DNA from 2 places in the Shewanella psychropiezotolerans genome. Region 1 is predicted to be linked to the other one. Evidence: riboswitches for the same ligand, from Rfam matches in the RefSeq annotation. Region 1 holds a riboswitch; the other holds the start of a gene.
The links. A riboswitch is a leader RNA that binds a small molecule or an ion and turns the genes downstream of it on or off. The one in region 1 is predicted to bind cobalamin.
Positions count from the first base shown of each region.

Region 1 (3,421 bases):
TCCTTCGCTTCAGAGTAACGGCCACCCACGACATAGCTAAGACTAGTGGTTAATGGAACACTGGCTTGAACATAGGCACTGGCAACCTTTTGAACGTTACTACGACCACTGCTAAATTCTGACTCACCTCGACTCAAATCGATACCGGTGACGATACTCAAGTCGCCCTTTTCGGTGGCAATATGAGCAACAGCTTTAGGCGTAAATTCAAGAAATGAGCGCTTGTTGGTGCCAGGCTTTCCCCAGCTAATACTCTTAACTTTACTGTCGGTATAGTTGATATCGGCGCCCAGAGACCAGGCATCGTTTAATTGATGTTGGTAACCACTGCGGATAGCCGTTGTCATCTCATGTTGATAGTCATCTGGATTGAATGGATTTGCTTGAGTCGGATCGTCTTCAATCTGATCCAGAGTTAATGATCCCGCCATTTCACGATCGTTATCGTAGTAACTGGTCTCGATGAAAAAGTTATCCGATTCAGTTTGATATTGCAGGCGACCTAAAACAGATGATGTCTTATTGGCGTTATGATCACGATAGTTATCACCTTGGTTATAACTCGCAGCCGCATAGTAGCGCCAGGTATCGTTAATCGCACCAGACACATCGGCCTTGCCTTCATACGTGTTGAAACTGCCGCCAGACAGCTGAATACTTCCACCTGTTCCCGTCGGAGCCCTAGTAATGATGTTAATCACACCACCAACCGCCTGATCGCCGTAAAGCACACCAGCGCTGCCAGATAAGATCTCGACGCGCTCAATTTGATTGAGTGGGATCGCATTGATGCTAGGCGCCGCAATATCGATATTATTAAGACGGCGACCATCGACTAAGATCAGTGTATTGTTCGCAGCTTGGCCAGCAGAGAAGCCACGCATCGAAAAAACCGCGCCTGAGTTTGAATCTGAAATTTGAATGCCGCTCTGACCACGTAACACTTGGGTTAGCGTGGTCGCGCCGCTCATCTCTATCTGAGCAGAATCGATAATATTCACGTTGGCCGCGATATTCAGAGGGGTGTTTTCGCTACGGCCAATCACAGTGATCACTTCATCGACACTGTTTGCCTGGCTTTCACCAGTATTAGCAGCTTCGGCCGCCATAGCGCTCGATGAGACAACAGACAGAGTCAATACACTGCTGATTAGAATGGCTATTGTTGAAAGTTTGTTTGGCTCATTATATGACTTTTTATATGAGAGTGTACCCATTTTACCTTTAACTCCTAAAAGGAAAACGGGGCAAAGATGTCACGACATAATTAGGCCGTTCAGCTTTATGCTGTTGACCGAAAGCCGCATCTTGAGATCTGCCCGCCGAAATCTCAAAATCATCTAATGGGCCGGTCTCCGGACTTAGGCTCTGCGATGACACTTTAAAAAGCAACACTGCGCGAGTTCAGGCTTTTTACGCTGCCATTTCTTCACAAATAAGCGCACCTGACTCTTACCTTTTACCGTTGCGGGGGCAGTGTCAGATTCTCACTGACTTCCCGATTATCCTTCACCTTAATTGTCGAAATTCATAGCAAGCCGCTATGTTTCAACACGTTAAATAGGTTTAGGCACCACAAAAGATTGACTAAAATATTGTTAATTCGTTCCAAGAACGCACTCAGTTTTGTACCAAGTATTAGTACCCTGTTTAGCACCGAGTGACGAACCGCCGCATTATAGACGTCTATACGTATAAATGTCTAACTTTTGAATGACATTCTGCTTACCTAAAAGTCTAATTTTATTCTCTTTGGCTGTTGCTCCGGCAAATTTTTAATAAAACGATTTGTTCAAAAAGAATGCAAGCGTCTGATTGGCAATCAAAAGAAATCTAACTAACACCCACATAAAACAAATTCACAACATTTATATCAATTATCAAACAAAATGACTTGCCAAATTGGATTACAAGTGTAATCTTAAACTTGTCGATTACAGCTGTAATCCATAACATGCATTTAACAGAAAGTAATCAGTTCACACTTTGACAATGGGATCAGCCGATGAAAGAGATCAGTAATTCAGAACTTGCCGTACTCAATATCCTATGGGAGTCGTCACCGATAAGCTCAAATGAAGTGGTGAAAAAATTGGCAGATTCTAATGAATGGCACGAAAAAACAGTCAAAACCCTATTAAACCGCTTAGTAAAAAAACAGGCGATCGGGTTTCAAAAAAAGGGCCGAGGCTATCTCTACTCGCCCCTAATCAATCAGAGTGAATATCAAATTAAAGAGAGTCAGTCTTTCGTAGAGAGAATGTTCTCGGGTCGTATCGCCCCCCTCGTTGCAGGCTTTGCCAAAGAAAATAAACTCAGCGCAGAAGATGTTGCAGAATTGAAAACGCTGATCGACAACTGGCAAGAAGAGGACTCGAAAAAAGACAGCTTGAACAAGGGTGAGTTAAGCAGCGACTGTCAAACAACCGATACTAAAACAAAGGAGCCTAATCATGATTAACTGGCTCACACAACAAAGCATACTCATAAGCTTAGTCTGCGCCTTCATCCTACTTTTTCATAAGCCACTGCTTAAACAGCTAGGGGCTCACCACATGTACAGTTTATGGCTGGCTATCCCACTAATGTTATTAGGCTCTGTGGTACTGCAATTTCTGCCTAACTTGCTGGCAGAATCTAAGCTAGCAAGTTTTGAGCATTACAGAGTGCTGGCGTCACTCGCCGTTAAAAAAAGTGAAAGCCTAATCCCGGCCCCTTTAGTCGCAGGTTTATGGTTGTCTGGTATTGCCGTGATGACGGCACTGTTACTACTGCAACGACGCTATTTAAATAAATTGTTGAGCAAGAGTACACCTTATGCTCACCCCCAGAGCGGCGAACTTAACATCAACGCGCTGATGTTGACCGACGCTTTACCCATATTACAGAGTCCAGAGATCACTTCTCCCATGTTAACAGGCGTGATTAAGCCGACGATCATAGTGCCATCAGACTTTCATAAACTGACAGTAAAGCAGCAAAAAGCCGTATTGGAACACGAACTGTTTCACCATGAACGCGGAGACATCATCATTAACCTACTGGCCTATGGTCTGCTCGCCATCTTCTGGTTCAATCCGCTTTGCTGGCTAGCCTACCGCCGTTTTCGTGACGATCAAGAACTCGCCTGTGATGCTCAAATCACCTCATTGATGAATACCGATGAAAAAATTGCCTATAGCCATGCGTTATTGGCTTACTCTCAGCACGCTCAAATGGGCATGCTGCATACCCACTATGGAAATAAAAACATCTTAAAGGAAAGGATCATGCAAATGAAAAAACAACATGGAAAGAGCACTTTAACCATAATAGCAATGACACTAGGCTTAGGATTAGCAAGCTTGATACTCAATCAACAAGTTCAGGCAGGGGATCATCAAACCTCGTCGAAAGAATCGACCAAGCTAGCTAAGAGCCA
Region 1 is NZ_CP041614.1:5,064,616-5,068,036, forward strand. Features, by position in the region: gene FM037_RS22210 (TonB-dependent receptor) at 1-1,217, opposite strand, end outside; cobalamin riboswitch at 1,330-1,547, opposite strand; gene FM037_RS22215 (BlaI/MecI/CopY family transcriptional regulator) at 2,006-2,461, shown strand; gene FM037_RS22220 (M56 family metallopeptidase) at 2,454-3,421, shown strand, end outside.

Region 2 (3,421 bases), 2.5 Mb from region 1:
GACAGCTTCGCGGCTAAAGCCGCTCCTACCTAGAGGAGGTTCACTTCCTTCGACTTAAGATCCCTAAGAAGAAGATGCTGCCTATCACAGCTGTGATTATGCCTACGGGCAGTTCCTGATGGCTCAACATGGTCCTTGCTAAGACATCTACCCACACCATAAATACCCCACCGACTAAGGCAGTGGTAATGAGGGGGAAATGACCGGGAAACAGCATTCTTACGGTATGGGGCACCATTAAACCAACAAAACCTATGCCGCCACAATTGGCAACGAGAATCGCGGTGATGATGGAACAGAGCAGCAGCATTTGCAGCCGCAATCGACTCACGTTTATACCTAAAGTATGGGCCGTTTCATCACCTGCCCGCATGGCCATTATCTGTCTCTTAAACAGTAAGATGATACCTGTACAGCCAGTGACAATCACAAAAGGCGCGATTAACCCACTCCAGCTGGCTTTCGAGAAGCTCCCTAGACTCCAAAACAGCACTGATGCGGCCGCCTGAGGGTCTGAAAAGTAGAGCAACAAGCTAGTTAGTGCGCCGAACATAAATGATATCGCCACGCCCGAGAGCAACATGCGCTCTATCTGGCTGCTCATGTGTCGGCCACACAGAGCCAGTACCATAGCAACCGACAAGCCGGCCCCCATAAAGGCCCCCAGAGGCAATGTCATCCAGCTAAACTGTTCAAACAGACCAGAGCCGGCGAGCAGCCCTGAGCCGGTAAATAGTGTTAGCACAATAACAGCACCAAAAGATGCCCCAGAAGAGATACCGAACAGATAAGGGTCCGCCAGTGGGTTGCGTGTGACAGTTTGCAGCACACTACCTGCGATAGAGAGACCAGCTCCAGCAATAAATGCCAATATGACTCTAGGAAATCTCAGTTCCATCACTATGCGCTGGGTGATGCTAGCAACGTCGCCAATCCCGAACAACTGATGCAAGACCACATCTAAGGTGTCCATAAACGAGATATTTGCGGCACCAAAACTCGCGGCAAACATCAGACTCAGCAGAGATAATAAGCTCAGGGAGAATAAAATCCATTTATGAGCAAACAGCTCATGCTTAACCAAATCGACTTCACCAGTTTTCATTTCTCTGGTTTTCACTGCAACTGAATCAGTTTCCGCCATTCCAATTCCTGCTGGGAGTTTGACACTTCTAGTCATGGGCTACGTCCTCGAGAGAAACCGGGCCACTTTTATTACCCTGACTCTTCTCACGGCCCTTCTCATAGCTATTCTTATGTCCTGGCTCGTAACCCTTGTCGTAACTCGTCTCATAACCATAGTAGTAACAGATCTGTGGATTTCCATGTTGAGGATGAGGCGCGACATGGGAACAGACACCGAAGACCTCGCCTATGGCCTGCTCTGTGAGCACCTGTTTAGGCGAACCGTAAGAAATACACTTTCCCTCTTCCAGCAGAAGTAATTTGTCGCACATGGCGCTAGCGAGATTAAGATCGTGAATAGAGGTGATCACAGTGATCCCGATTGAGCGCAACAGCTCCATGATCTGGATCTGATAATGGATATCTAAATGATTGGTCGGCTCATCGAGAATAAGAAGTTTAGGCTGCTGCACTATGGCACGCGCTATCAAGGCTCTTTGCTTTTCACCGCCAGAGAGATATTCATAACTCTGCTTAGCCTTATGGGTTAAACCAACTTTTTCCAGCGCATCGGATATCAAGACCCGATCGGCAGAATTAGTGAATTCGAACGGGCCTTTATGGGGCGTCAAACCGATAGCCACCAATTGCGCCGTGGTCAACTCGAAGTGATGAGGGGTATCTTGCAGTACTACTGCCACCTCTCTGGCGAAGGCCTTAGAGGAGAGACAAGTTATCTCTTGGCCAAACAGCTGGATTCGGCCACTATCAGGCTTGATATATCGATAGATGCAGCGAAGCAAGGTCGACTTTCCCGCACCGTTAGGCCCGATAATGCCGAGCATCTCACCGCGCCTTATGGAGAAGCTTACCTGCGACAGAATCGAGCGTGACTCGACTTGCCAGCTAAGCTCGCGCACATCCAAGGCGAGCTCAGGTGTGTTCTGTGACGTTGAGCCTGAAACTAATGACATCTATGACTCCCCCGAGTTACCCGCTCGAGTATTATCGCGACAAAATGAGGCAGGTATCCTGACTGGTGATTAAAAACAAGATTCTAGTTCCTAGGTACTAGATTCTAGATTCTAGGAACGTTTTTAAAAATCACTCACAGTTGCGGGCACAGTTTGGGCTTCTAAAGCTGATAGCTAATGCTGCTAATGCTATAAACATAAGCTAAAGACATAAGCTAAAGACATAAGCTAGGAGCTATCGTCCCAATTCCCTTTTAAGTTTGAGTTAGCAATAAAATGGGCACACTTGATTAAACGGCCAGATTAGCTCTCAACACCTCATTTTGCGAACTTGAAACCTTCCTCTTAGAAACTAAAAAGAATAAAAAATTAAATAAAGTACTAAATAGATAATTTACATAACAAGCTCTAATGGGCGCTATTATGCCGATTTTACTTGTATTGGCAAATTGTACCTGTGAAGTGATCGCGTTGATTCATACTAAGACATACTCAGATAAGTCATAGAGACAGAGTAAAAAGCGATTAGTCATCGCCCCAATGCAGCTTAGTGAAGTGGCCCTGAGGAGAGGTGAACACAGATATCTTGACCACAGAAGCATAAGCTAATGACAGCTGAGTGTAAAAACCGGCCACCCCACTCACACCAAGGGCATTGGCCATCAAGTGTCTCATCACTCCAGCGTGAGTGATCAAGAGTAAGGTTTGTCCCGAATATTGCTGCAAAATAGATTGCCAAAGGGCATCGATTCTGAATTCAAACTCAAGCATGCTCTCACCATTAGGTGGTGTCACGGCCCAGGGATTCTTCCAATAGCTTTCTATCATCTGAGCGGAGTTCTGATACAAACTCTCTAAGGTCTCGCCATCCCAATCACCAAAATTAACCTCCTTTAAACCGTCCTCCAGTTTTAATGGCACTCCATTTTTCAGATAGAGGTTGAGTGCAAACTCACTGCAGCGACGCAGGGGGGATGAGAATAGTTGGTCAAACTCCACATCGTGACGCTCAACGAGACGTTCAATGGCAGCTGTCATCGATGCTCGCCCCGCTTGACTCACGGCGACATCTGTATGCCCCTGAGTATATCACCGCCTTCGCATTCACCATGACGGAGAAGATAAAAGACAGTGGTACGCTCAGCCTTATTCTCAATGCAGCTCTTGCTGTCACCTTGAGCTCCTTCAGACATATTTTCTCCTTTGCTGGTTTCCCGTTTCTATTTCTAGTGCTACTTCCTAGAATCTAGATTCTAACTCCTATCCTCTTGTTCCCAGTATAAGTCTAACTCTCAATATTTTGCGGGAAACGTATATGGTAA
Region 2 is NZ_CP041614.1:1,099,416-1,102,836, reverse strand. Features, by position in the region: gene FM037_RS04885 (FecCD family ABC transporter permease) at 41-1,105, opposite strand; gene FM037_RS04880 (ABC transporter ATP-binding protein) at 1,173-2,099, opposite strand; cobalamin riboswitch at 2,131-2,399, opposite strand; gene FM037_RS04875 (histidine phosphatase family protein) at 2,625-3,137, opposite strand; gene FM037_RS29915 (hypothetical protein) at 3,158-3,292, opposite strand; gene FM037_RS04870 (ATP-binding protein) at 3,385-3,421, opposite strand, start outside.
Region 2: linked by a shared signal. The riboswitch ahead of FM037_RS04880 (ABC transporter ATP-binding protein) and the one ahead of FM037_RS22210 (TonB-dependent receptor) in region 1 are both predicted to bind cobalamin.